One region of the Mycobacterium sp. 852002-51613_SCH5001154 genome, then DNA from elsewhere that is predicted to be linked to it. Evidence: predicted binding sites of a transcription regulator. Region 1 holds the regulator's gene; the other holds the start of a gene.
The links. Region 1 encodes LexA, which represses DNA repair genes until DNA is damaged. Its sites were predicted from a motif close to CGAACANNTGTTCG; they were not measured.

Region 1 (14,517 bases):
CCGAACTGATGCGGATCGCTGCGCGGGGGCGCCGGTATGGGATGGGCGGTGGGCCGCGGCCCCGGGCTGAGCGGCCGGGGCCCGGGACGTGGTCCCGGACGTGGCACCGGGTGCGAAACCGGTTGGGCCACCGGGTCAGCCGGGTCTCCGCCGTGTGGTTCGTCAACCGTCATGCGCTCGTCACCTACCCTTCGCGCGGTCGGTATTTCCGCGCGCACCTGCCGCGCGTAGCGGCACCGTCTGCTGCAGCCGTCGGCCGGGCCGTCTCGGCTCTCCCAACAGCTGCTTAACAGTATTCAAGCAGCTTGGCTGCCCCTGCGCCGCCACCCTGGTGTTCTCGTTCCGGATGCGTTCGCCCGGACGCAGCGGTATGACAGTTGTCCGTACCCCGACTCGGACGGAGAACGCATGGCCAAGGCGGACATCGCCGCGTTGCTCGCGTTGGCGTCCGCACTCTGCGTGGCGATCGGCGACGTCCTGCAGCAGCGCGCGACGCACCGGATCACCGACACGTCGGTCGGGCAGCTCGAGCTCTTCCGCAGGCTGCTGGGCAACCGGCGCTGGCGGTGGGGCGCCGTGATGCTGGTGGTCAGCATCGTGCTGCAGGCCGCCGCACTGGACCAGGGTTCGGTGTTGCTGGTGCAGGCGTTGCTGGTCCTGTCCCTGCTGTTCGCGTTGCCGATCAGCGCCAGGCTGGCCGATCGCGCCGTGACCGCCCGGGAGTGGGCCTGGGCCGTCGTGCTGACCGCCGCGGTGACCGTGATCGTTACCGTCGGCAACCCGCAGGCGGGCCGTTCGACCGCGCCGCTGCGGACCTGGGCCACCGTGGCGGCGGTGTTGGTTCCGTTGCTGGTCGGATGCGTGGTGGCCGCCCGGATCTGGGGCGGCGCCCTGGCCGCGGCGCTCCTCGCATTCGTCTCCGGTTCGCTCTGGGCCGTCTTCGCGGTGCTCGCCAAAGGCGTCGTCCATCGGGTCGGCGACGGTGGGTGGGCGGTGGTCCGGACACCCGAGCTGTACGCCTGGCTGCTGGTCGCGCTGGCGGGGTTCGCTTGGGAGCAATCGGCCTTTCGGGCCGGCTCGCTGACCGCGTCCATGCCGACACTGGAGGTATCCCAGCCGGTCGTGTCGGCCGTGCTGGGCGTCGTCATCCTCGGCGAGACCCTCGGTACCGGGCGGGCCGGAATGCTGGCGCTGGCGGTGGCCGCGCTGGTGATGACGGCCGCCACAGTCGAACTCGCTCGCGTCGACGCCTCCGCGACGCGCGACAGGGTCGCGGCGCGGCTCGGGGACATAGCCGCACAACCGGCATAGCCTGGCCGCCGGTGTAACCGAATCGCGGCGGTACGCACAGGGCCTACTTATGTTGATGAAGTATCAACAGTGGATGAACCGGTCAAAGAGCAGTGACGTGCTGCACGTCATAGAGTTGTTGCTGAACTGATCGCGAATTTTTGGTGTATTTCCCCGCACCCCAGGGAAAGCTGGTCGGGGCAGTTGTGAGGTGAGGGGTCGCACGTGTCAAAGGTTGATGTCGCGGCGCTGATAGCGCTGTGTGCGGCGTTGGCGTCCGCGGTCGGCGATGTGATCCGCCAGCGCTCTGCGCAGGAGATCACGGACAAGAAGGTCGGCCATCTCGAGCTGTTCCGCATGTCGCTGCGGGACACCCGGTGGTGGTTGGGCGGCCTGGCCGCGATCGTGAATTACAGCCTGCAGGCCGGGGCCCTGGCGTGGGGCTCGGTGGTGTTGGTGACCGCGCTGCAGGTGACCGCGTTGCTGTTCGCCCTGCCGATCTACGCGCGGCTGACCAAGCGCCGGGTGACCCGCTGGGAGTGGGTGTGGGCGGTGATACTGGCCGGCGCCCTGGCGGTGGTCATCATCGTCGGTGACCCGGCCTCCGGCCATCAGCGCGCGCCGGTTCAGACGTGGGCCATCGTCGCCGCGGTGATGGTGCCGCTGCTGGTGGCGTGCGTGGTGGCCGCGCGGATCTGGTCGGGCAGCCCGTTCGCGGCCGCGCTGCTCGCGGTGGTGGCGGGTTCGGCCCTGGCGTTGTTCGCGGTGCTCACCAAGGGGATCGTCGAGATCGGCGAGGACGGCCCGCTGGCCGTGCTGACCGCGCCCGAGTTCGTCCCGTGGCTTCTGCTGGCGCTGACCGGGATGATCTTCCAGCAGTCGGCGTTCCGCGCCGGCGCGCTGACGGCCTCGATGCCGACGATGACCGTGGCGAAGCCCGTGGTGGCCGGCCTGCTCGGCATCTTCGTGCTCGGCGAAACGCTGAACGCCGACGGTCCCAAGGCCTTCGTGCTGGTAGCGGCGATCGCGGTGGTGATCGTGGCAACTGTCGCTCTGGCCCGCGGCGAGGCCGCCACCATGGTCGCGGAGGTGGGGCGCGACGACGGAAGCATCGCGCCGGACGCGTGGTCATCCGAGGACGGTGACCCCGGCCCTTTTAACACCGGCCCCGTCGTCGTGGCGGCCGAGGCCTGAGCGGACGCGTCGGCGAACCATTAGTTTGGTGGCGTGCTCAGCGGGATTGCCATCGTTCCTTCGGCTCCGCTGCTGGTGCCCGAGCTCGCCGGAGCGGCCGCCGCGGAGGTGACCGACCTGACGGCCGCGGTGCTGGCGGCGGCCGCCCTATTGCCCGCGCGCTGGACCGTCATCGGGACCGCCGGGCGTGACGACGTTTTCGGCCCCGACACGGCCGGCTCGTTCGCGGGTTTCGGCGCCGACGTGCGGGTCGGGTTTTCCCCGCAAGCCCCGTCCGGGCCGCCCGCCGAGCTGCCCGTGTGCGCGTTGCTGGCCGGCTGGGTCCGGGCCCAGGCCCGGCCCGACGCGACCGCGCAGGCCCGCGTCTACTCCGCCGACCACGACGCCGAGACCGCGCTGGCCCAGGGGCGACGCTTGCGCGCCGACATCGACCGATCACCGGAGCCGATCGGCGTGCTGGTCGTGGCCGACGGCGCGAACACCCTGACGCCGGCCGCCCCCGGCGGATTCGACCCGGGCAACGCCGGCGCGCAGGCCGCCCTCGACGCGGCGCTGGCGACGGGCGACGTCGCGGCCCTGACGCGGCTGCCTCGGCAGATCCTGGGCCGGGTCGCCTTTCAGGTGCTGGCCGGCCTGTCCGAACCCGGGCCGCGATCGGCCAAGGAGCTGTACCGGGGTGCGCCCTACGGCGTGGGCTACTTCGCCGGCGCCTGGCAGCTCTGAGGTGGCCGTGCGACCGCTGGCGATCATCGGCCCCACCGGAACCGGCAAGTCACAGCTGGCGCTCGACTTCGCAGAACGGGTCGAACGGCTCGAGGGCCCCGCCGAAATCGTGAACGCCGACGCGATGCAGTTCTATCGCGGAATGGACATCGGGACGGCCAAGCTTCCCGTCGGCGAACGCCGCGGCATCCCACATCACCAGCTCGACGTCCTGGACGTCACCGAGACCGCGACCGTCGCCCGCTACCAGCGCGCGGCCGCGGCCGACGTCGAGGCGATCGCCGCCCGCGGCGCCGTCCCCATCATCGTGGGCGGCTCGATGCTCTACATCCAGTCCCTGCTCGACGACTGGTCGTTCCCGGCGACCAATCCCGCCGTGCGGGCGCGCTGGGAACAGCGGCTGGCCGAGGTCGGGGTCGGCGGGCTGCACGCCGAGCTGGCCCGCCGCGACCCCGCCGCCGCAGCGGCCATCCTGCCCACCGACGCGCGGCGCACCGTGCGGGCGCTCGAGGTGGTCGAGCTGACCGGCCGGCCGTACGCCGCGTCCGTACCCCGAATCGGCCCCCCGAGGTGGGACACCGCCATCGTCGGACTCGATTGCGACACAACGATTCTGGACGAGCGGTTGGCCCGCCGCACCGACGCCATGTTCGACCAGGGCCTGGTCGGCGAGGTGAGTGCGCTGCTGGGCGGGGGCCTGCGCGACGGGGTCACCGCGTCGCGCGCCCTGGGCTACGCCCAGGTGATCGAGGCGCTCGACGCCGGGGGCGGCGCGGATCGACTGCGCGAAGCGCGGGAACAGACCTACGTGGGCACCCGACGCTACGTGCGACGGCAGCGGTCGTGGTTCCGCCGCGACCACCGGGTCCACTGGCTGGACGCCGCGGATAGCAAGCGGCTCGTCGACGAAGCCCTGCGAGTCTGGCGCCACGTATCCTGAGCAGGTGAATCGCGCGGCGCACCTGACTTTCGCCAAGGGCCACGGCACGGAGAATGACTTCGTGTTGTTGCCCGATGTCGACGCGGCGCTCACACTCACCGCGCCCCGGGTGGCCGCCTTGTGCGACCGGCGGCGCGGGCTGGGCGCCGACGGGGTGCTGCGGGTGACCACCGCCGGTGCCGCCCATTCGGCCGGCGTGCTCGACCGGCTGCCCGACGGCGTGGACTCGGCCGACTGGTACATGGACTACCGCAACGCCGACGGCTCCGTCGCCCAGATGTGCGGCAACGGCGTCCGGGTGTTCGCGCACTACCTGCGGGCCAGCGGGATGGAGTCCCGGGACGAGTTCGTGGTCGGGTCGCAGGCCGGCCCCCGGCCGGTCACCGTGCACCGCGTCGATGCGACGTATGCCGACGTCACCGTCGACATGGGCAAGGCCAACACGCTGGGCGCGGGCGAGGCGACGGTCGGCGGGCGCCGGTTTTCCGGCCTGGCGGTCGACGTGGGCAATCCCCACCTGGCGTGTGTGGATCCCGACCTGACCGCCGAGGAGCTGACGAGGCTCGACGTGGCGGCGCCGGTCAGCTACGACCACGCCCAGTTTCCGGAGGGGGTCAACATCGAAGTTCTCACGGCACCGGCCGGTGGCGCGGTGCGGATGCGGGTGCACGAGCGGGGCGTGGGTGAGACCCGCTCCTGCGGCACCGGCACGGTCGCGGCCACGGTGGCCGCACTGGCCGCCGGCGGGGCGGACACCGGCACCCTCACGGTCCGGGTGCCGGGCGGCGACGTCGTCGTCACCGTCACCGATGCCACCAGCTACCTGAGGGGGCCCTCGGTGCTGGTGGCGCAGGGGCAGCTGAGCGGGGAATGGTGGGACGCGCAGTAGCGTTAATTCGAGTGCACGACGCCGATCCGCCGTGCATCATCTTGTATTGCCTATGACATATCCAGAATCTCCCAATTTCGCTCCCGCAGTAGCGGAGCCAAGCACCGGCGAACTCGCCCTGGAAGAACGGTCGGCGCTGCGCCGCGTCGCCGGTCTCTCCACCGAACTCGCCGACGTATCCGAAGTCGAGTACCGCCAGCTCCGGCTGGAACGCGTAGTGCTGGTCGGCGTGTGGACCGACGGCACCGCCGCCGACAGCGAGGCCAGCATGGCCGAGTTGGCCGCCCTGGCCGAGACCGCCGGTTCCCAGGTGCTCGAAGGGCTCATCCAGCGCCGCGACAAGCCCGACCCGTCGACCTACATCGGCTCGGGCAAGGCCCAGGAGCTACGCGAAGTGGTGCTGGCCACCGGCGCCGACACCGTGATCTGCGACGGCGAACTGTCCCCGGCGCAGCTGACCGCGCTGGAGAAGGCGGTGAAGGTCAAGGTCATCGACCGCACCGCGCTGATCCTGGACATCTTCGCCCAGCACGCCACCAGCCGGGAGGGCAAGGCGCAGGTATCGCTGGCCCAGATGGAGTACATGCTGCCGCGGCTGCGCGGCTGGGGTGAGTCCATGTCCCGGCAGGCCGGCGGCCGCGCCGGCGGCAGCGGGGGAGGCGTGGGCCTGCGTGGCCCCGGTGAAACCAAGATCGAGACCGACCGCCGCCGCATCCGTGAACGCATGGCCAAGCTGCGCCGCGAGATCAAGGACATGAAACAGGTCCGCGACACCCAGCGCAGCCGCCGCCTGCACAGCGACGTGCCCTCGATCGCCATCGTCGGCTACACCAACGCCGGCAAGTCCAGCCTGCTCAACGCGCTGACCGGCGCGGGGGTGCTGGTGCAGGACGCGCTGTTCGCCACGCTGGAACCCACCACCCGCCGCGCCGAGTTCCCCGACGGGCGGCCGCTGGTGCTCACCGACACCGTCGGGTTCGTCCGGCACCTGCCCACCCAACTGGTCGAGGCGTTCCGCTCCACGCTGGAGGAGGTCGTCGACGCCGACCTGTTGCTGCATGTGGTCGACGGCTCCGACGCCAACCCGCTGGCCCAGATCAACGCGGTTCGCGCGGTGATCTCCGACGTCATCGCCGACCACAACGGCGACCCACCCCCGGAGCTGTTGGTGGTCAACAAGGTCGACGCCGCGAGTGGCTTGACCCTGGCCAAGCTTCGTCACGCGCTGCCCGGCGCGGTCTTCGTCTCGGCCAGGACCGGCGAGGGCATCGACGCGCTCCGGCGCCGGATGGGCGAGCTGGCCGTTCCGGCCGATACCGCGGTGGACGTGGTGATTCCCTACCACCGCGGTGACCTGGTGGCCCGGCTGCACGCCGACGGTCGCGTGCAGCAGGAGGAGCACAACTCCGACGGCACCCGGATCAAGGCCCGCGTACCGGTGGCGCTGGCCGGGCGCCTGCAGGAGTTCTCGACGCGCTGATCTGCCCGGCGACCGGACCCCGCCGGCCGCCGACCAACCGTCTGGTTGGTATATGTTGGGCGACAGAGTTTCCAGTCGCCGGAGGTCATTCACATGGGCAGTGCCGTCAAGTACCAGCGCACTCTTTTCGAGGCGGAGCACGACCTGTTCCGTGAGTCCTACCGGGCCTTCCTCGATCGCCACGTCGCGCCCCATCACGACGAATGGGAGAAGGCGAAGATCGTCGACCGGGGCGTGTGGCTCGAGGCCGGCAAGCAGGGCTTCCTCGGCATGGCGGTGCCCGAGGAGTACGGCGGCGGGGGCAACCCCGACTTCCGGTACAACACGATCATCACCGAGGAGACCACCGCCGGTCGCTATAGCGGGATCGGCTTCGGCCTGCACAACGACATCGTGGCGCCGTACCTCCTGGCCCTGGCCACCGAAGAGCAGAAGCAACGCTGGCTGCCGAAGTTCTGCAGCGGCGAGATCATCACGGCGATCGCGATGACCGAGCCGGGAACCGGCAGCGACCTGCAGGGCATCAAGACCCGCGCGGTCGCCCACGGCGACCACTTCGTGCTCAACGGTGCAAAGACGTTTATCACCAACGGAATCAACGCCGACTTGGTGATTGTGGTGGCGCAGACCGATCCCGACAAAGGGGCGCAGGGCTTTTCGTTGCTTGTCGTCGAACGCGGCATGGAGGGTTTTGAACGCGGCCGGCACTTGAACAAGATCGGGCTGGACGCGCAGGACACCGCCGAGTTGTCGTTCACCGATGTCAAGGTGCCCGCTGAAAACCTGCTGGGGCAGCAGGGCATGGGATTCATCTACCTGATGCAGAACCTGCCGCAGGAGCGGATTTCGATCGCCATCATGGCCGCCGCGGCAATGGAGCAGGTGCTGGAAGAAACCCTGCAATACACCAAGGAACGCAAGGCATTCAACAAGCCGATCGGCAGCTTCCAGAACAGCCGCTTCGTGCTCGCGGAGCTGGCGACCGAGGCGACGGTGGTGCGCATGATGGTCGACGAGTTCATCCGGCTGCACCTGGACGAGAAGCTGACGGCGGAGCAAGCGGCGATGGCCAAGTGGTACTCCACCGAAAAGCAGGTGCACCTGATCGACCGTTGCCTGCAACTGCACGGCGGCTACGGCTACATGCGCGAATACCCGGTCGCCCGTGCCTATTTGGACGCGCGGGTGCAGACCATCTACGGCGGAACGACCGAGATCATGAAAGAGATCATCGGGCGCAGCCTCGGGGTCTAGCGCTAACACGTTGGTCGACAACGCCATCGGACCGGCCAATTCGCACCCCGACGGCAAACCTCATCAATGCCCGGCGCGCGAGGCGATTTTTCGGGTAGATCGTTGAAGAGTTAATGGCTTCACGTACCGTCGGCACATGTGTTCGGGGTACGTCGCCCGCGTAATGGCGCATCGTCGAGCCGAAAAGCGCGACGCCGCTGACGACCCCGGTAGGTCCGGCAACTCCCGCGGGCGCGGAATCGCAACGCGCGACGGCGGCCGTGCGCTATTGCGCAGGCGGGCGTCGGGTTCGGATACCCATGCGTCGCGCGACCGATGCTGCTGTCGGTCGCGATTTGAGCGTGGCTCTGCATCATTTCGACATCGGCGTGGTATCCGTTTTTGTAATATTCGTGATTTGACTTCGCATTTTTCGTCCGCGGGAGCAAAGTTATGCGCGCCCGGTGGTAATGCGGATCGGAACGGGGTTGTTTCCCCGCGGTCGGACTACGGCCCGCCTGCCGGCTGTGCAGGCACGGGCCTAGTCGCTGACAGGGGCATGGCCGTCGGCTGGGAGGCTTGGTGAACGGGCAGAGAGGTCACATGCGCAGGCTGGTCGCGAGCGCGCTGGTCACCTTGACCGCCACGGCAATAGCCGCCGCCTTGCTGGCGCCGCCGGCAGCGGCGTCTCCCATCGGCGACGCCGAGGCGGCCATGATGGCGGCCTGGGAGAAGGCCGGGGGCGACGGTTCACCCTTGGGCGCCCGGAAGGGCGATGTGTACCCCGCCGGGGATGGTTTCGCGCTGGACTTCGACGGCGGCAAGATGTTCTTCACCCCGGCGACCGGCGCCAAATTCGTCTACGGGCCGATCCTGGACAAATACGAGATGCTGGGCGGGCCCGCGGGCAGCGATCTGGGGTTTCCCGCCATCAACGAAGTGCCCGGGCTTGCCGGACCCGACAGCCGCGTGAGCACCTTCTCCGCCAGCGACAAGCCGGTGATCTTCTGGACGCCCGAGCACGGCGCGTTCGTGGTGCGCGGCGCGATCAACGCCGCCTGGGACAAGCTGGGCAGTTCGGGCGGCGTCCTCGGCGTCCCGGTCGGCGACGAAACGTACAACGGCGAGGTGTCCGCCCAGAAGTTCAGCGGCGGCCAGGTCTCGTGGAACAGGCAGACGAAACAGTTCTCCACCGACCCGCCCGCATTGGCCGACCAGTTGAAGGGCCTGCAGGTGGCGATCGATCCCACCGCGGCCATCAACATGGCCTGGCGCGCGGCCGGCGGGCCCAATGGGCCGTTGGGGGTGAAGAAGGGTGCGCAATATCCGATCGGCGGCGACGGGATCGTCCAGGACTTCGCCAACGGCAAGGTCTATTTCAGCCCCGCCACCGGCGCGAACGCCGTCGAGACCAACATCCTGGCCAAATACGAGTCGCTCGGCGGACCCGCCGGCAGCGACCTGGGTTTCCCCACCGCCAACGAATCCGACGGCGGCATCCCGTCGAGCCGTATGGTCGCGTTCTCCGGCGCCGACAAACCGGTGATCTTCTGGACGTCGGAGCGCGGCGCGTTCGTGGTGCGCGGCGCCATGAAAGCGGCATGGGACAAGCTCCGCGGACCGACCGGCAAGCTGGGCGCGCCCGTCGGTGACCAGGCGGTCGACGGCGACGTCGTCTCGCAGCAGTTCGCCGGCGGCAAGATCTCGTGGAACCGGGCGAAGAACACGTTCAGCACGGATCCCGCCAACCTTGCGCCGCTGCTGTCCGGCCTGCAGGTGTCGGGCCAGACCCAGCCGAGCAACTCGGCGATGCCCACCCACGCCAAGAAGTTCACGTGGCAGTGGTGGTGGCTGCTGGCCGCCATCCCGGTGCTGGTGCTGATCGCCTTGGCCGGATTGCTGGCGGTCGGTTGGCGTCGGCGTCGCGCCATTCGCGAGGATGCCGGCTACGAGCCTCCCCGCGACCTCGATGCCGGTTACGACGCCGGCGCCGAGCGGCAGTGGGGACGCGACGACGTCAGCACCGAGCATTTCGCGGGTGAGCAGGAAGCGCCCGAGGCGGCCGGCCGGGTGAGCTGGCGGCGCGGCGGCGCCGATGAGGATTCATTCGAGCAGGACCCCGACGCGGTGGACACCGACTCCTTCTCCGCGGTCTCGCCGGCGGTCCTGTCGGAGGCCGGCTACCCCGAAACGGAGACCGAGTACGTCGAATCCGATTACGGCGCATCCGATTACGCCGAGGGGGATTACGCGGACGAGGATTACGCCGAGGTCGAGTACGCCGACGATGAGCGGGAGTCCGCCTACCCGGACGCCGCCCGTGGCGACGATGACTACGTGGAGGCCGAATACCTCGACGTCGCCGTGGCGCCGACGCCCCCGGACCCCGAATTCGACGCGGGTGGCCCCGACGTCGGCGCCCCCGAGGGCGATTATCCGGATGTTGCGGTCACGCACGTCCCGGCGGACGTCGCCGAGGCCCCCACTCCAGAAGCCGCCGCTCCGGAAGCCGTCGTGACGGCCGCGGCCGCGGCCGCTGCCGAGCAGCGCAGCGGGCGGCACGCGGCCACGGATGACGAGGACACCGCCGGAGGGGCCGGCCCGGCCGGGCGCCCGACCATCCACCTGCCGCTCGACGATCCCTATCAGGTGCCCGACGGATACCCGATCAAGGCGAGCGCCCGCTTCGGTCTGTACTACACACCGGGCAGCGAGCTCTACCACGACACGCTCGCCGAAATCTGGTTGTCCAGCGAAGAAGTGGCGCAGGCCAACGGCTTCGTCAAGGCGGACTGAGCCGACCAAAAGTCCGCGACGGGCTAGACCTTGCGGATCACCGTGACGACCTTGCCGAGCACGGTCGCGTCATTGCCGGGAATGGGGTCGAACGCGGGGTTGTGCGGCATCAGCCATACCTGACCGCCCGCGCGCTTGAACGTCTTCACGGTGGCCTCCCCGTCGAGCATGGCAGCGACGATGTCGCCGTTGTCGGCGACGTTCTGCTGGCGCACCACCACCCAGTCGCCGTCGCAGATCGCCGCCTCGATCATGGAGTCGCCGACAACCTTGAGCAGGAAGAGCGTGCCCTCGCCGACCAGCTCGCGCGGCAGCGGGAAGACGTCCTCGACCGCCTCCTCGGCGAGGATGGGGCCACCTGCAGCAATGCGCCCGAGGACCGGAACGAACGTCGGCTCCGGCAGGGCGTCCGAGCCGGCGACATCGGTGGTGCGGGCCGTCACCTCTTCGTCCGCGCCGCGGACATCGACCGCCCTTGGGCGGTTCGGGTCGCGACGCAGGTATCCCTTGCGTTCCAGGGTGCGCAGTTGATGAGCCACCGACGAGGTCGACGTCAGACCGACGGCGTCGCCGATCTCCCGGATGCTCGGCGGGTAACCGCGACTGGTGACCGACGCGCGAATGACGTTCAGGATCGTGCGTTGCCGTTCGGTCAGCGCTGAATCCACGGCGTGCAGCCGACCGCCCGCGCCGGCCGATGAAGTGTCGTTGCTGTCGCTCATGGCACTGAATGTAACCCCACGGCGGCCGAGAATCAAACATGTGTTCGACTAGCGTGTCGCCCTGCCGGCGCAGCCGCGAGATCGCCCGCCGAAGTCGTTAATCACAAAGGTGTAACTCTTCGGCAGATCGGGTATTTCAGCCGCATGTCAGCTCTAGCGACCGCGGCCTTGTCGGTGGCGTGGTCTAGCGTTCGACTCGTGCGACACGCTTCGCTCACATGTTCGGATTTCGAACACACGAGCGATACAGTCGAACAGCTGAGCGAATCAAGTTGACCGGAGGAACGCAGATGACAACGATCCACACGCTGGCGCCGCGTACCAGCAGCCCCCGGCGTCCGGTCAACGGACCGGTCCACGGGCTTCGTTACGGCCGGGACGGGCTGGCCGGTTCCCGCCGGCCCGGTCCGTCGAGGCCGGCGGGCGCGCCCACGCGCTATTCCGGCACCGGCGTCGCGATGTCCGCCGCGCCGCACCGCAAGCGGCCCGTCACGGTGGCGACCACCGTCTGGTTGGCTTTGGCGGCCGGAGCGATCACCCTGTGGCTGGGCCTGGTCGGGAACGTCGGTCAGGTGCTCAACGGCGACGCCGGAAGTTCGGCTGCTCACGTACCCGACCGGTTGGCCGTGGTTCGCGTCGAGGCGGGGGAGTCGCTGCAAGACGTCGCTCACCGGGTGGCGCCCGACGCGCCGGCGCGCCAGGTTGCCGACCGCATCCGCGAACTCAACGACATGATCTCACCGACGCTGGTGGCGGGCCAAACGCTGATCGCCCCGGTCGGCTGACCGCCGCCCTCGCGGGGGCCGGCTGCATTCGCCGCGCAGGTGAGCGCACGGGTACGCTCGTGCTGCGGTACCTGGTGTTTGTCGGCACGGCGAAGGAGCGGCCATGCATTGCCCGTTCTGCCGGCATCCCGATTCCCGGGTGATCGACTCGAGGGAAACCGATGAAGGGCAGGCCATCCGGCGCCGCCGATCCTGCCCGGAGTGCGGGCGGCGTTTCACCACCGTCGAGACCGCGGTTCTCGCGGTGGTCAAGCGCAGCGGCGTCACCGAACCCTTCAGCAGGGAGAAGGTCATCAGCGGTGTCCGCCGGGCCTGCCAGGGCCGCCAGGTGGACGACGACGCGCTGAACCTGCTGGCTCAGCAGGTCGAGGACACCGTGCGCGCCGCGGGGTCCCCGGAGGTCGCAAGCCACGAGGTCGGGCTGGCCATCCTCGGCCCGCTGCGCGACCTCGACGAAGTGGCGTACCTGCGGTTCGCGTCGGTATACCGCTCCTTTGAGTCCGCGGACGATTTCGAGCGGGAGATCCAGGCGCTGCGCGAACACCGCCAAGTGACGACACCGAGCTGACAGCCCGGCCCAAGCCGCCCGGGCCTAGGCTCGGTTCCATGCCCACCGACTTGCATCCCGATCTCGAGGCACTGGCACCACTCCTGGGAACCTGGGCTGGCCAGGGTGCGGGCGAGTACCCGACGATCCAGCCCTTCGACTACCTCGAAGAAGTGGTCTTCTCTCACGTCGGAAAGCCGTTTCTGGCCTACGCGCAAAGGACCAAGGCGCCCGACGGCAAGCCGTTGCACGCCGAAACCGGATACCTTCGCGTGCCGCAGCCCGGTCACGTCGAGCTGGTGCTGGCGCATCCGAGCGGCATCACCGAAATCGAGGTCGGCACGTATTCGGCCGCCGGCGGCCAGATCGAAATCGAGCTGTCCACAACGGACGTCGGGCTCACCCCGACCGCCAAAGAGGTGACCGCGCTTGGCCGTTCCTTCCACATCGATGGCGACGAGCTGTCGTATTCGGTGCAGATGGGCGCGGTCGGGCAGCCCTTGCAGCACCATCTCGCCGCGGTGCTGCGCCGGCAGCGCTGAACCGGGCCCGGGGTCAGTTCAGGTGCGTCACACCGTCATTGACGACGCGCCCGGCCACCCCCACCCAGCCCTCGGCGTTCCACGTCGTCTCGATGACCGATCCCTTGCCCTGGGTGATGTGTAGGTCGCGGCTGAGGTAGTCGGTGATCCGCATCGCCGCCGAGCCGGTTGCCTCGTCTTCCGGCACACCGAGGTTGGCGGCAAACATGCGGGCGCGTACCGATCCTGCGGCCCGGTCGGTCCACGCCCACAGGTAGTGCGCCGTGTCGTCGGAAAAATCTCCCGGGTCGGCGGCGAGAAGGTCCTCGGCTGAACCGAATTCGTGCAGGGCGACCTCGGGAGCCCAGTCCGACCGTGCGCTGATGCCCGCGCTTTCCGCCCCATAGCTCACCTGCACGATGCCGGCCGTCACCTGCAGCGTGTTGATCGGCGTTCCGTTCTCGCGCAGCCACCACGCCGCGCCGACCGTCGGGTGCCCGGCGAACGCAATCTGGATCAGTGGGGTGTAAATGGTGGCGTGCGCCGTCGCTGATCCGGCAGCGGGAAGATCGACGAAAACCGTTTCGCTATAGCCCAATTGAGTTGCGAGCCGTTGCCGAGCCGCGGGCTCGACCTGGGCGGCATCCACGACACCGAGCGGATTGCCGAAATTCCCCTCCGGATCGGTGAACACCCGCAACACGGTGACGTCGATACCCATGGCCCGACTGTACGGCCCGTGGCGCGGCCGCGGGGTTCAGGTAGCGCTGCGCTCGTCGGATCCCATGGCGTTCAGCACGGCGACGCGGGTGGGGGCGGGGCCGGTGACGGCCTTCTCGCCGCCGCCGCTGCGGAGCAGCTCGCGCAGGGCGGCCTGGTCGTAGTCGGCGGGCGCGGTGGTGTCGATGAAGCGTTCGACCACGTCGATGAAGCGAGCCGGGTCGTCGTGGAAAGGGAAGTGGCCGGAGCCCTGGAAGATTTCCAGGCGGGAGCCGGGCATCGCGGCGTGCGCCATCCAGGCATGACGAACCGGGACGACCACATCCTTGGTGCCCCAGACGATCTGCACCGGAATGGCTTCGGTCAAATAGCACCGATCGAGCATGGTGACGATCTGCCCGCGCCAATCCACCACCGCCCGCAGCGTCCGGCTGAACGCCGCCGACGCCGTCGGCTCCGGCAGGTCGTCGAGGATCCGCAGGACGTTGGGCAGGTCGCGACCCAGGCCGGTCGATCCGATCGCCAGGCCCGCGATCCGTCCCGCCAGCTGCACCGCCGGCAGCACCAGGGGAAGCCGCAGCAAGGCCAGCGCCTCGCTGCCCATCGGCAACGAGGCCAACCGCAAGGCGACGTTGACATCCTTGGTGACGCCGCCGGCCGCGACCAGGATCAGCCGG
Region 2 (14,517 bases), 120 kb from region 1:
TGCCGCAACATGATCGCGGCAATGCCCAGGCCGCTGACCACCGCCAGGAACAAGTTGTAGAAGCCCTGGTTGAAGGCCAGCAGCTTGGTGGTCTCGGCTTCCTCGGCCGTGGTGCTGAACGTGGCACGGGTGCGCGGCGAGGTCCAGGTCAACGATTCCATCACGAAGATGTACACGTGCAATAACGCCGCCAATGCGGCGAATACCAACCCGGCGGCGATCATCGCTCCTCCTCGCTCGTCGAGGCCCGCATGTCCCCGGCGCCGGTGACTCTACCGACCTGCGGGTGGCGGAGTGCCGTGACGCGAAAGGGCGCCGGTAGCCAATCGGCTACCGGCGCCTCCCGAGTTGGCGGTTACCGCCTACACGCCGGCGTGGTGGTGGCGGTGGAACAGGCCGCCGCCCGCGCGCCGGCCGAACAGGCCACGCCCGCGCGGCTCCGGCTCGGCTGCCGTTGCGTCCGCCCGAGCCGCCGTCACGCCGCGAGTCTCGTCGTACATGCCGGGCTCACCCGCCGGTACGGCGTCGCCCGCCACCGGCGCCGGTTCCCGCACCACGACATCGCGTGCGTGCCGAACGGCCAGGCGCGCGACGGCCGCCCCGCCCAGGAACACGATCAAGGCGCCCAGACCGGTGAAGTAGGTGATCTCGAGCAGGGCTCGCTTCAGGTCCGTGGACGCCACCGGTTGACCGAGGCCCCCGATGCCCAGCGTCGACGCGAACGCGCGGCCCACCACGAACCACGCACCGCCGGCGACCGCCAGCCAGCCGCCGAACACGGCGCTGGCCCGGTTACCGGACAACAGCACGAGCAGGCCGCCCAGTGCCGTAGCGGCCCCGGGAAGCACCTCGAGCCAGCCCTTGGTCGTCGTCCACGTCCAGGCCGGGTCGGACATGTACGCCCAATCGATGTTGGGCCCGAAGAACGGCACCAATGCGCCCCAGGCGCCCAACAGAATCAGGAGCAGGCCGGTCAGCGCGCCGCGGGTGCGCGGCATGTACAGCGCGCGAGGGCGTTCATAGTCGTAGCGCGTGGTCCTCATCAGAATCTCCTTCAACAGGTATTGCTGTTGTGAGCTTGGTTACCCGACGGCGCCCACGTATAACCTGCTGCGGGCCGCGCATGTGGTTTGCTGCGAACCTTCACCCAGATGCCCGCGGCGCCGGTGGCGGCCCTCTGAGCAGGCTGGATCCCGCCGGCGCGCGTGCGCGCACCGTCCGGCCGAAAGGTCACGATTTGGCCGCAATCGGCCGGGCCGCCGACGGTGGCGGCCCGCTTCGCCCGCCTATGCCGCTAGTCGAACAGACCGGGTTGGCCCAAACCGGCCGCGCCCGCCGGTGGGCTCATGCCCAGGTGAGTCCACGCCTGAGCGGTGGCCACCCGGCCCCGGGGGGTGCGGGCCACCATTCCGGCGCGAACCAGGAACGGCTCGCACACCTCCTCGACGGTGGTCGCCTCCTCGCCGACGGCCACCGCCAGCGTCGAAACCCCGACCGGACCGCCGCCGAAACTGCGGGTCAGCGCCGAGAGCACCGCCCGGTCCAACCGGTCCAGGCCGAGTTCGTCGACGTCGTAGACCGCCAGCGCGGACTTGGCCACGTCACGGGTGATCACCCCGTCGGCGCGGACCTCGGCGAAGTCCCGGACCCGGCGCAGCAGCCGGTTGGCGATGCGCGGCGTGCCGCGCGAGCGCCGGGCGATCTCCTCGGCCGCCTCGGCGCCCAGCTCGATGCCCAGAATGCCGGCGGAGCGGGCCAGCACCCGCTCCAGCTCGGCGGGTTCGTAAAAGTCCATGTGCGCGGTGAAACCGAACCGGTCGCGCAGCGGTCCGGTCAGCGCGCCGGAGCGAGTGGTCGCGCCGACCAGGGTGAAGGGCGCCACGTCCAGGGGGATCGACGTCGCCCCGGGACCCTTACCCACCACCACGTCGACCCGGAAGTCCTCCATGGCCAGGTACAACATTTCCTCCGCGGGCCGGGCGATGCGGTGGATCTCGTCGATGAACAGCACGTCGTGCTCGACCAGGTTGGACAGCATGGCGGCGAGGTCGCCGGCGCGTTCCAGCGCGGGGCCCGACGTCACCCGCAACGACGTCCCGAGTTCGGCCGCGATGATCATGGCCAGGGACGTCTTGCCGAGCCCGGGCGGACCCGACAGCAGGATGTGATCAGGCGTGCCGCCGCGGTTCTTGGCTCCCTCGATCACCAGTTGGAGCTGTTCGCGCACCCGCGGCTGGCCGATGAACTCTTGCAGCGAACGCGGCCGCAGGCTGACGTCGATGTCACCCTCCCCGACGGACAGCGCCGGCGAGAGCTCGCGGTCGGCGTAGTCGTCGGTCATTTGCGCCGCTCTCCCCCGCAAGCGGGTGGTGCCCCCACCTCATCGCTTCGCTCTGCATCGCCGCCGGCGCGGGTCATCGCGACTTACCCAGCAGCGACAGGGCGGCCCGCAGGGCGCCGGACGTCGTCACGTCCTGCTCGGTGGCCAGCACCTTGTCGGTGGCCTCCTCGGCCTGCTTGACGGCGAAGCCCAGACCGACCAGGGCCTCCACCACCGGGCCCCGGACCGCGTGCCCGTTCACCACGAATGCACCGCCCGGTGCGCCCGCGGTGACGGCGCCGACCTTGTCCCGCAGCTCGAGCACCATCCGCTCGGCGCCGCGTTTGCCGATCCCAGGCACCCGGGTCAGCGCGGTGACGTCGCTGTCGTGCAGTACCTGCCGCAGCGCCGCGGCGTCGTGAACCGCCAGCGTCGCCATGGCCAACCGTGGCCCCACGCCCGACACAGTCAGCAGCGTGAGGAAGAGGTCGCGGGTGTCGGAGTCTGGAAACCCGTACAGCGTCATCGAGTCCTCGCGGACCACCATCGCGGTGATCAGCCGGGCCTCGGTCCCGGTGCGCAGGGTCGCCAACGTCGACGGTGTCGCGTTCACCCGGTAGCCGACGCCGGCGGCCTCGATCACCGCATGGTCGAGCGCCACCTCGAGCACCTCGCCGCGCACCGACGCGATCATCGCGCGGCCTTGAGCTTGGCCAGATACTTGTGCCGCTGCTGCTCGGCCAGCGCCTCGGCCGCGGCCATCCGGGCCATCATCGGCGCCCGCCAGCAGTGACAGATCGCCAGCGCCAGCGCGTCGGCGGCGTCGGCCGGGGTCGGTTTGGCTTGCAGCGCAAGGATTTTGGTGACCATCGCGGTGACCTGAGCCTTGTCGGCGGCGCCGTTGCCCGTCACCGCGGCCTTCACCTCGCTCGGGGTGTGAAAGTGCACGTCGATGCCGCGCTTGGCGGCCGCCAGCGCGACGACCCCGCCGGCCTGCGCGGTGCCCATCACCGTCGAGACGTTCAGCTGGGAGAACACCCGCTCGATGGCCACCACATCCGGCTGATGGGTGGCCAGCCAGTGCTCGACGGCATCGCTGATGGCCAGCAGCCTGTGGGCCAGCGGCGCATCAGACGGGGTCCGAACCACGTCGACGTCGAGCGCGACCACGCTACGCCCGCTCCCACTTTCCACCACCGAAAGTCCGCATCGGGTCAGTCCGGGGTCGACGCCCATCACGCGCATTGCCCGCTCCCACCTGTAGAACAGCTGTTCGATACCCTAGCGGCCGGGGGCGACGGCTCCGCGGACGACACGCGGCGGCGCCGCCGATTCCCGGCTCGGGACGTTACAGCGCCGAACCCACGCAAAAGCTGTTAGCTTTTACCCCACGTTCGCTCAAGCAATGTGGCAACGGAAGGGTTTGCGTGGGATCACTGCTGGTCATTATCGCGATCGTGCTGTTCATCGCGTCAATCGTGGTGTTGGTCATCGCTTTGCGGCGCCCCAAGCAACCGGCCCCGCCGCGCGGACGCCAGGATCCCCTCTCGTTCAACGCGATGCCGGAATTCGGCCCCCGCCAACTCGGCCCCGGCGCGATCGTCAGCTACGGCGGCGTCGACTACGTGGTCCGCGGATCGGTGACGTATCGCGAGGGCCCGTTCGTGTGGTGGGAGCATCTGCTGGAGGGCGGCGACCAGCCGATCTGGTTCAGCGTCGAAGAGGACGACGGGCGCCTCGAGCTGGCGATGTGGGTCAGCCGCAAGGACATCCAACTGCAGCCGGGTGACTCTTACGTCGTCGACGGGGTGACGTTTCACGAGTCCGAACGCGGTCGCGCCTCGTTCACGACCGAGGGCACCACGGGCCTGCCGGCGGGCGGCGAGATGGAGTTCGTCGACTGCGCCAACTCCGACGAGTCCGCGCTGCTCTCGTTCGAGCGCTGGGCGCCGGGCATGCCGTGGGAGGTTTCGACCGGCAAGCCCGTGCTCACGGGCGAGCTGACCGTGTATCCGGCACCCCCGCCCTCCTCCCCCTAGGGCGCGTCGGTGCCCCTTCATCAACTCGTCGTGGCCCCTTCGGACGTCTCCGGCCAAAAGCTCGGCCTCGCGCTCAACGCGCCCGCACCGCCGCCGCTGGCGACCTGCCTTCTGCACCACCCCGGCGGCGGCGCCCTGCGGCTGGGGGTCCTGGGCGCATCGCACGTCGTCACCGTCGAGCACGGCGCGGGCCGGTTCTCCGAGGAGGTCTCCTGCACGGCACGCGGCCTCGGCGTCGACCTGCCGGAGCACACGGCCGCGCCCGGCTACTCCCTGCAATCCCGCACCGACTCCTACGACGAGGCGGCCTTCCGCCGGATGGCGCGCGACCTTCGTGACCGGTGCGCGCGGGAAAAGGGCTGGCTCGGTGGCACTTTCCCCGGCGACGACGCCGCGCTGACCGCACTGGCCGCCGAACCCGACGGCGCCGGCTGGTATTGGCAGACCTGGCACCTCTACCCGCGCAGCCCTTTTGGCTCGGGCGGCGACGTGGTGCACACGGTGAGCCGGTGGCACCCGTGAGCCGCAATCGCTTGTTCGTGATCGCCGGTGCGCTGGCCGTCGCGGCCGTCGCCTGCCTGGTGCCCGGAATCATTCTGTCGCAGAAGAACATTGCTTCCTACATCGCGAGCCACTATCACGAGTACTCCCACGACGCGAACGGGAAGCGCTACGAATGCAGCGGGCCTCCCGACGACGTGGCCGACGCGCTCGCCGAGTATCAGGCCCCCGAGGCGCGGGCCGCCAACGGCGACAGCGAGTACCTGCGCTACAGCAGCAACATCGTGATCGTCGGCCCCGACGGCAATCGCCCGTGCAGCATCCGCCTGGAAGGCCTGAACGCCGGATACAGCCACGGCGCTTTCATCTTCCTGGGCCCCGGATTCAGCCCCGGCTCACCCTCGGGCGGCGCCGGGGGTACGCCCGGCGGCCCCGGCGGAACCAAGTGACGGCTCACCACCACAAAGGAGAAAACCATGTACCTCGCCGTCGAGATCGGCACCGTCGATCTCAATCCCGTCCTGAAGGGCGCAGTCGCAACCATCCTGTACTTCCTGGTCGGCATGGCAGTGCTGCTTATCGGGTTCTACGCGGTCGACGTGTTGACCCCGGGCAATCTGCGCCGGCTGGTGTTCATCGACCGCCGCCCCAACGCCGTCATGGTCGCGGGCGCGATGTACATCGCCCTGACCGTGGTCATCATCACCGCCATCGCGAACAGCTATAGCCAGCTGGGTCAGGGGCTCGTCGGTGTGGCGGTGTACGGGCTGATGGGCGTGATCCTGCTGGGCATAGCGCTGCTCACGATGCACCTGCTGATACCGGGAAGTTTCCACGAGCACATCGACGAGCCGGAGCTGCATCCGGGATCGTTCGCGGTGGCGCTGATATTGCTCGCCGTGGGAGGGGTCACGGCCGCTGCGGTGTCATGACCTCCGTTGATCTGCCGGTGCCAGAGGTGAGCCGGCCCGCGGAGCCCTCGGTGCGCTGGCGCGCCGTGCTGCTGGCCGCCGTTGCGGCATGTGCGGCGTCCGGCATCGTCTACGAACTCGCGCTGCTCACCCTGGCGGCGAGCCTCAACGGCGGCGGCATCGTCGCCACGTCACTGATCGTCGCGGGCTACATCGCCGCGCTCGGGGTGGGGGCCCTGGTGGTCAAGCCGCTGCTGGCGCACGCGGCGATCGCGTTCATCGCGGTGGAGGTGCTGCTGAGCATCGTCGGCGGGTTGTCCGCGGCGGCCCTGTACACGGTGTTCGCCTTCATCGACGACGAATCGATGTGGATGCTGGCGGTGGGCACCGCCCTGATCGGTGGGCTGGTCGGCGCCGAGGTGCCGCTGCTGATGACGATGCTGCAGCGCGGTCGCAGTGGCGAGGCGCCCGACACCGGCCGGACGCTGGCCAACCTCAACGCCGCCGACTACCTCGGCGCGCTGCTGGGCGGGCTGGTGTGGCCGTTCCTGCTCTTGCCCCACCTGGGCATGATCCGCGGCGCGGCGGCCACCGGCATCGTCAATCTCCTGGCGGCGGCCGTCGTGGCGATCTTCGTGCTGCGCCGGGCGGTTTCGGCCCGCCAACTGGCGACGGCGCTGTGCGCGCTCGCCGCAGCGCTCGCCCTCCTGGTCACACTGCTGGCGCGGTCGGCCGACATCGAAACCACGAGCAGGCAGCGCCTCTACGCCGACCCGATCATCGCCTATCAACACTCGGCCTACCAGGAGATCGTGGTCACCCAGCGCGGTAACGACATGCGCCTTTACCTCGACGGGGGCCTGCAATTCTCCACCCGGGACGAGTACCGCTACACCGAAAGCCTGGTCTATCCCGCGCTCGGGGCGAGTGCGCGATCGGTCCTCGTCCTCGGGGGCGGCGACGGGCTGGTGGCCCGCGAGTTACTGCGTCAGCCGGGCATCACGAGGATCGTGCAGGTGGAGCTCGACGCCGCGGTGATTCAGTTGGCGCGCACCACGATGCGCAGGGCCAACGGCGGCTCGCTGGACAGCCCGCGGGTCAAGGTGGTGATCGACGACGCGATGCGCTGGTTGCGCTCGCCGCACCCGGACGTCGTCCCGCCCGGGGGCTTCGACGCGGTCATCGTCGACCTGCCCGACCCCGACACCCCGGTCCTGGGGCGGCTGTATTCGACCGAGTTCTACGGACTCGTCGGGCACGCGCTCGCCGAAGATGGCCTGATGGTCGTGCAGGCGGGCAGCCCGTTCTCGACGCAGACCGCATTCTGGCGCACCGCCTCGTCCATCCGCGCGGCCGGCTACGCGGTGACGCCCTACCACGTCTATGTGCCGACGTTCGGTGACTGGGGTTTCGCGCTGGCCCGCCGTGGGGGCGGCGCGCCCACGCCCACCGTGCCGCCCAACGCACCCCCGCTGCGTTTCCTGAACCAGCACGTCCTGGACGCCGCCACGGTGTTCCCCGACGACACCCGCCCCCGCCCGCTCGAGCCCTCGACGCTGGACAATCCACGCATCGTCGAGGACATGCGGCACGGCTACGACTAGAGGCGGTTACTCCTCGTCGAGAGCGGCCAGCACCTCGTCCGACAGATCGACGTTGGTCCAGACGTTCTGCACATCGTCGCTGTCCTCGAGGGCGTCGACGAGCTTGAACACCTTCCGGGCGCCGTCGACGTCCACCGGCACGCTGACCGAAGGCTGGAAGCTGGCCTCGGCGGACTCGTAGTCGATACCGGCGTCCTGCAACGCGGTGCGCACCGCGACCAGATCGGTTGGCTCCGAGATGATCTCGAAGCTCTCACCGAGGTCGTTGACGTCCTCGGCGCCGGCGTCGAGAACCGCCGTCAGCACGTCGTCTTCAGTGAGCCCGTTCTTCTCCAGCGTGACGACCCCCTTGCGGGTGAACAGATACGAGACCGAGCCCGGATCGGCCATGGTGCCGCCGTTGCGGGTCACCGCCACCCGGACCTCGCCGGCGGCGCGGTTGCGGTTGTCGGTCAGGCATTCGATCAGCACCGCCACGCCGTTGGGCCCGTAGCCCTCGTACATGATCGTCTGGTAGTCGGCGCCGCCGGCTTCCTCGCCGGCGCCGCGCTTGCGGGCACGCTCGATGTTGTCGTTGGGCACCGAGGTCTTCTTCGCCTTCTGGATGGCGTCGTACAGCGTCGGATTGCCCGCCGGGTCCCCACCGCCGGTCCGCGCGGCGACCTCGATGTTCTTGATGAGCCGGGCGAACTCCTTGCCGCGGCGCGCGTCTTTGACGGCCTTCTGATGCTTGGTGGTGGCCCACTTGGAATGGCCGCTCATTGGTGTCTCTTACCTCTTCTGTCTTCGAAGTTTCGCCAGACGAGTCTACGTGGGCGGGTGGCGGCGATCGCCCGGCCGCTCCCCTAGCGGCCCAGCCGCCTCAGCAGTCACAAGGACCCAGGGATATGCGCCTTCCCGAAATTGATATCGCGCGCGCTATCAATTTCCGGGATCGCAGCACCACCCGAAAACTGGTGCGGATGTGACCGGTGCGTCAGGCGTTGCCGTTGACAATGTCCACGAAGAGCTGGTGGACGCGCCGGTCGCCGGTCATCTCGGGGTGAAACGCCGTCGCCAGCTTCGCGCCTTGCCGCACCGCGACCGTGTGCCCGGACGCTTCGGCCAGCGCCTGCACGTCGGCGCCGGCGCGCTCCACCCAGGGGGCGCGGATGAACACCGCGCGCACCGGACCGTCCAAACCGGCGAACGGTATGTCGCCCTCGAACGAGTCGACCTGCCGCCCAAAGGCGTTGCGTCGCACGGTCATATCGATCGCACGCAGCGGCAGCGCCTCCCGGCCGCCCGCGCCGGCGTCGAGGATTTCGCTGGCCAGCAGGATCATCCCGGCGCACGCGCCATAGGCGGGCAGCCCGTCGGCCAGCAGGCCCCGCAACGGCTCGAGCAGGCCGAGGTCGAGCAGCAGGTGGCTCATCGTGGTCGACTCCCCACCGGGAATGACCAGCCCGTCCACCGACTCGAGTTCGCTGCGCCGGCGCACCGGCATCGACTCGGCGCCCGCCTCGCGCAGGGCCGCCAGGTGCTCGCGGGTGTCACCCTGCAGCGCCAGGACCCCGATCCGCGGGGCGCTCACTGGTTGGTCGGCTGGTATCCGCGTTTGAAGCGGGTCAGCCCCTCCTGCATGACCGCTGCCACCATCTCGCCGGACTGCGTGAAGATCTTGCCCTGGCACAGCGAGCGGCCGCCGCTGGCCGACGGCGAACTCTGGTCATACAGCAGCCATTCGTCCGCCCGGAACGGCCGCATGAACCACATCGCGTGATCCAGCGAGGCCACCTGCAGGTGCTCGCGCACGTCGAGGTGGGTGACCTGGGCCGACCCCAGCAGCGTCAGGTCGCTCATGTAGGCCAGCGCGCAGATGTGCAGCACCGGATCGTCCGGCAGCGGGTCACGGTGGCGGAACCACACCTGCTGCTGGGATGCCTTGCCGGGCGACAGCTGCAAGCGCTCGCGCGGCACGATGCAGACGTCCCACTCCTCGAACTGCTTGAAGCCGGCGTCGTCGAACACCTTGATCGAGTCCAGACCGGGCAGCCCGTCTGGCGGCGGCGCCGCCGGCATGACGTCCTGGTGGTGGATGCCCTCCTGGTCGGTCTGGAAGGACGCCCCCATGCTGAAGATGATTTCGCCGTGCTGAATGGCATTGACGCGCCGGGTGGCAAACGAGCCGCCGTCGCGGGTGCGCTCGACGATGAAGACCGTGGGCTCGTTGGCGTCCCCGGGTCGCAGGAAGTAACCGTGCAGCGAGTGCACCTGGTAGCGCGGGTCGACCGTGCGCACCGCCGACACCAGTGACTGCCCGGCCACGTGGCCACCGAACGTGCGCTGGAAATATCCCGACTCCGGGCTGAACACCCGACCGCGGTAGATGTTGACCTCGAGTTGCTCGAGATCAAGGATCTCTTCGATCGCCACGGACTGTTTTTACCAGCCGCGTTCGGCAAGCCGGTGGGGCTGCGCGATCTGCTCGACGTTGATCCCCACCATGGCCTCGCCCAGCCCGCGCGACACCTTGGCCAACACGTCCGGGTCGTCGTAGAACGTGGTGGCCTTGACGATGGCGGCGGCGCGCTGCGCGGGATCCCCCGACTTGAAGATCCCCGAGCCGACGAACACGCCCTCGGCTCCGAGCTGCATCATCATCGCCGCGTCGGCCGGCGTGGCGATGCCGCCCGCGGTGAACAGGGTGACCGGCAGCTTGCCGGCCCGGGCCACCTCGACGACCAGGTCGTAGGGCGCCCGCAATTCCTTTGCGGCGACGAACAATTCGTCGTCCGACATCGACATCAGCCGCCTGATCTCGCCACCGATCGCCCGCATGTGCGTGGTCGCGTTGGAGACGTCGCCGGTACCGGCCTCGCCCTTGGACCGGATCATCGCCGCGCCCTCGCTGATGCGGCGCAGGGCCTCGCCCAGATTGGTGGCCCCGCACACGAACGGCACGGTGAACTTCCACTTGTCGATGTGGTGGGTGTAGTCCGCGGGGGTCAGCACCTCGGACTCGTCGACGTAGTCGACGCCGAGGCTCTGCAGGATCTGGGCCTCGACGAAGTGCCCGATGCGCGCCTTGGCCATCACCGGGATCGTCACCGCAGCGATGATGCCCTCGATCATGTCGGGGTCGCTCATCCGCGACACGCCGCCCTGGGCGCGGATGTCGGCGGGCACCCGCTCCAGCGCCATCACCGCGACGGCGCCGGCGCCCTCCGCGATGCGGGCCTGCTCCGGGGTGACGACGTCCATGATGACGCCGCCCTTGAGCATCTCGGCCATGCCGCGCTTGACGCGCGCGGTGCCGGTTCCGCTGCCGTTGGGTGACGCGGCGGTATCCACTGCTGATCTCCTTCAACCGTTGTCACCCCAGTCTAGTGGGGGCGGGAGACGAGTTTTCCCACTGTGGACCCACAAAAGGGGCCGATTGGCCCTAGGCCCGTAAATCGACCCCTTGCTACACACTTCATGGTTAGTTTGCTCACATCGCGGATTCGAACACGACGAATAGCGGGCCGCCTCGCACCGGGGATGGCGGCCGCCGACCTGGCTGAGGAGGGGTCAGGATGTTGCCGGATTTCGTGCTCTTGCCGCCGGAGATCAACTCCGCGCGGATGTATGCGGGACCGCGCTCGGGTTCGATGTGGGCAGCGGCGGCGGCGTGGGACGCGTTGGCCGCCCAGTTGGGCTCCGCGGCAAGTTCCTTCCAGTCGACGGTGTCGACCCTGACGGGTGGGGCATGGCAGGGTCCCGCGTCGATGACGATGGCGACGGCCGCCGCACCGTACGTGCAGTGGATGACCGCGACGTCGGCGCAGGCAGAGTCGGTGGCCAACCAAACCCGGTTGTCGGCAGCCGCGTTCGAGGCGGCGTTCACCGCGACGGTGCCCCCGGAGGTGGTTGCGGCCAACCGGGCGCTGCTGGCATCGCTCATCGCGACCAACCTCCTGGGCCAGAACACCGCGGCTATCGCGGCGACCGAAGCCCAGTACGCCGAGATGTGGGCCCAGGACGTGACGGCGATGACCGCCTACGACGCCAGTACCCGGGCGGCCGAGGCGACGTGGACCCCGTTCAGCAACCCACCCCTCACCCTGACGAGCCTGCCCACCCCGACCTTCACCTCGTTCGGGGAGCAGCTTTTTCAGGCCCTGACCCAGACGCTGACCCAGCAGCTGATGAACCCGATGTCGCAGCTGCAGATGCTCTCGACGCCCGCCCAGTTCGCGATGCAGCCCATGAACATGATGGTGGGCCAGCTGATGTCCGGCACCAATCCGTTGCTGAGCGGCGCGGGCAGCGTCCCCGCGATGGATCCGGTCGTGGCGTCGACGGTCAGCCCCGGCACCGGCGGCCCCATGACCGCGCAGCTCGCCGGGCGCGTGGTCTCGGCCAGTACGGGCCGGGCCGGTTCGATTGGGGCGCTGTCCGTCCCGGCGAGCTGGGCCGGCGCGGCGCCGGCGGCGGCCCCGACTCCCGCGGCCACGGTGGCACCCAGTGCCCCGGTCAGCCCCATTTCGGCGAGCCTGCCCACCACGCCGCACCTGCCCTCCACGGGCATCCCCGGGCGGGGGACGGCCACGGCCACACATTCGATCGCCGGAACGCGCGAAGGCCTGACACCGCGCGCGGTGCCGAGTTAGTCAGGAGCGGCGATGTCGTTCGTGATCACCGACCCCGACGCCATGGCGGCGGCCGCCGACGAGCTGCAAGCGATCGGCTCGTCCATGGAGGCGACGAACGCGGCCGTGGCCGCCCCCACGACGGGAGTGCTACCGCCGGCTACGGATTCGGTGTCGGTGCGCGTGGCGGCGATGCTGGACACGCATGCCCAGCAGTACCAGGCGCTCAGCGCGCAGGCGGAACTGTTTCACAACCAGTTCGTGGAGACCCTGATCACGGCAAAGACCGCGTACGCCGAAACAGAGGCCACGAACGCGGCCGCCATGCAGTCGTCGACGGGGTCGGACAAGATCGCGCTGATCATGGGCGGCACCGGCAACCCGTCGCCGGACCTCAGGTACATGACGTCCATCGAACAGGCGTATCTCGCCCAGAATTACTCCGGGTACACCCTGGTGAGTTTGCGTACGCCTGAACAGTTTTGGCCGATCACCGGGCTCGGCAGCGAAACCTTCGGCAAGTCGGTCTACCAGGGTGTGGCAACGCTGAACAGTGCAATCCTGACTCAGACCGCCGCCGGCAATCACGTTGTCGTCGTCGGTTATTCGCAGAGCGCGACCATTGCCAGCATGGAAATGCGCTACCTTCAGGCTCTGCCGGCCGCCCTACGGCCGAGTCAGGACCTGCTGAACTTCGTATTGCTCGCCGACCCGAACAATCCGATGGGCGGCATCTTGACGCACTTCATTCCGGGCTTCGGTGCGTTTCACTTCGCCACCCCGCTGACGACGTCCTACGCGACCTCCATTTTCACGCTGCAATACGACGCGATTGCCGACTTCCCGCTGCATCCCTTGTGGCTCCCGTCGGACCTCAACGCCCTTTTCGGGTTCCTGGATCTGCACCACACGGTCCCCTTCCTCTCCGCGGCACAAGTCGCCAGCGCCCTGCACGAGCAGATCGGCAACCTGACCTTCTATTTCATGCCCACCACACAATTGCCGCTGCTCGATCCGCTGCGCATGTTCCTGCCCATCATCGGAAATCCGTTGGCAGACTTGCTGCAACCGTTCCTCAAGCCGATCGTCGACCTGGGCTATGCGCCCGGGCTCTTCCCGGGTCCGGTGAGCATTGCGGGGTATCTCGGCCCAGGCGTCGCGTCCGGAATTGGGAACCCGCTGTTTGCGGGATTGCCGCCGTTGGTCTCCAACGGTCTACCGAGCGGGTTCTGACCGCGTCAGCGGATCGATTGCAGCGGGCCCGGCGCGCGGCCGCCGGCCAGCGCGGCCGCGTCGGTGAGCAGTTCGGACAGCTGCATCGGGTACACCGTCTCACCGGCCGCGCCCAGTCGGGCGATCTCAGCGGAATCACACCAGCGGTGGCCGTGGATGTAGCTGCGTTCCAAGTCCGTTCGGTCCGCAGCGGACGGCTCGAAGCGGTGGGTGCGGTGTACGAAGTAGAACTCTTCGCTGTCGATCAAGGCGCCGTTGAACTCGAACACCTCGTCACGCCGCCACACGGGGCCGATCATCTCCGCCGGCGCCACTCGTAACCCGGTCTCTTCGGCCAACTCCCGGGCGGCCGCCTCGGCCAGCCGCTCCCCCTTGCGCACCTCGCCGCCCACGGTGATCCACCACCTCGGCGCGTGATCGCGGGCGATCGCCGGATCCGAACCGCGCAGCAGCAGCACCGCGCCGGTCTCGTCGAGCAGCACCACGCGCGCGGACGTGCGGTGGCTGAGCACCCCGTGGTCTCCGTGGGCCAGCGCGTGCGGCCGCTCGACGATCTCGAAATAGCTGGGCAGCGCGGCGGTTCCGCCGAGACGGAGCGTCCGCACCAGGAATCGTTCGCGCAGTGCCAAGGTGTCCCGCACGGCGTCGTTGTGGAAGCGGCGGGCCAGCACCACCCTGGCCGCCGCGTCGGCCAGCTCGGCGATCAGCCCGGCCGGCAGCGACGCCGGATCGACGATCGCCAGCGCGGCCGAAAGCTCGTTCTCGCACGACTCACGCGCCTGCCGCGGCGCGGCCTCGGCGGCGTCGGCCAGCGCGGCCAGCCGCCTGCCCTCGGAGGCACCGCCGTAGGCGTCGATGGCGACCGCACGCGCGACGACCGCGCGCCGCGCCAGCGCACCGTCGAGCGCCTGCCACGACAGGTCGTAGCGGACGTGCAGCCGGTCCAGCCGGTTGGCCGTCTGATACGCCCAGGCACCCAATATCGCCAGGAGCCCCACCAGTATCGCGATGGGAACGATCAGCCACGTCATCAGCTCGCCACCTTGACCTTGGCGCCGGCCGCGGCGACCGTCTCGTATACGCGTGTGATCTGGCTGGCCACCACCGACCAGTCGTAGCGCTGGACCGCGGCCGAACCGGCCGCCACGTAGCGTTCGCGCAGCACATCGTTTTCTAGCACCGAGACAAGGGCATCCGCGAGCGCTACGCCGTCGCCGACTGGCACCAGGCACCCGACTTCGCCGTCACACAACACGCGCCGGAAGGCGTCGAGGTCGCTGGCGACCACCGCGGTGC

Region 2: a site for LexA is predicted at 3,583-3,596, ahead of ruvC (crossover junction endodeoxyribonuclease RuvC). Genes of this name have one in related genera too.

The regions. Positions count from the first base shown of each region.
Region 1 covers NZ_LZII01000037.1:122,322-136,838, reverse strand. Annotated here, with positions in the region: gene A5750_RS09770 (DUF349 domain-containing protein) at 1-173, opposite strand, end outside; gene A5750_RS09765 (DMT family transporter) at 409-1,311, shown strand; gene A5750_RS09760 (DMT family transporter) at 1,516-2,484, shown strand; gene A5750_RS09755 (hypothetical protein) at 2,518-3,207, shown strand; gene miaA (tRNA (adenosine(37)-N6)-dimethylallyltransferase MiaA) at 3,215-4,147, shown strand; gene dapF (diaminopimelate epimerase) at 4,170-5,036, shown strand; gene hflX (GTPase HflX) at 5,089-6,516, shown strand; gene A5750_RS09735 (acyl-CoA dehydrogenase family protein) at 6,610-7,770, shown strand; gene A5750_RS09730 (LGFP repeat-containing protein) at 8,353-10,545, shown strand; gene lexA (transcriptional repressor LexA) at 10,569-11,267, opposite strand; gene A5750_RS09720 (LysM peptidoglycan-binding domain-containing protein) at 11,558-12,052, shown strand; gene nrdR (transcriptional regulator NrdR) at 12,156-12,620, shown strand; gene A5750_RS09710 (peroxynitrite isomerase) at 12,659-13,141, shown strand; gene A5750_RS09705 (PhzF family phenazine biosynthesis protein) at 13,155-13,841, opposite strand; gene A5750_RS09700 (alpha/beta fold hydrolase) at 13,878-14,517, opposite strand, start outside.
Region 2 covers NZ_LZII01000037.1:7,234-21,750, forward strand. Annotated here, with positions in the region: gene A5750_RS09025 (DUF1304 domain-containing protein) at 1-224, opposite strand, end outside; gene A5750_RS09030 (hypothetical protein) at 363-1,043, opposite strand; gene ruvB (Holliday junction branch migration DNA helicase RuvB) at 1,295-2,341, opposite strand; gene ruvA (Holliday junction branch migration protein RuvA) at 2,415-3,014, opposite strand; gene ruvC (crossover junction endodeoxyribonuclease RuvC) at 3,011-3,565, opposite strand; gene A5750_RS09050 (DUF4178 domain-containing protein) at 3,748-4,359, shown strand; gene A5750_RS09055 (DUF2617 family protein) at 4,369-4,881, shown strand; gene A5750_RS09060 (DUF4247 domain-containing protein) at 4,878-5,309, shown strand; gene A5750_RS09065 (DUF350 domain-containing protein) at 5,337-5,792, shown strand; gene A5750_RS09070 (polyamine aminopropyltransferase) at 5,789-7,375, shown strand; gene A5750_RS09075 (YebC/PmpR family DNA-binding transcriptional regulator) at 7,382-8,137, opposite strand; gene pdxT (pyridoxal 5'-phosphate synthase glutaminase subunit PdxT) at 8,352-8,948, opposite strand; gene tesB (acyl-CoA thioesterase II) at 8,945-9,790, opposite strand; gene pdxS (pyridoxal 5'-phosphate synthase lyase subunit PdxS) at 9,800-10,648, opposite strand; gene A5750_RS09100 (PPE family protein) at 10,933-12,009, shown strand; gene A5750_RS09105 (PE-PPE domain-containing protein) at 12,022-13,221, shown strand; gene A5750_RS09110 (NUDIX hydrolase) at 13,227-14,252, opposite strand; gene A5750_RS09115 (glycosyltransferase family 4 protein) at 14,252-14,517, opposite strand, start outside.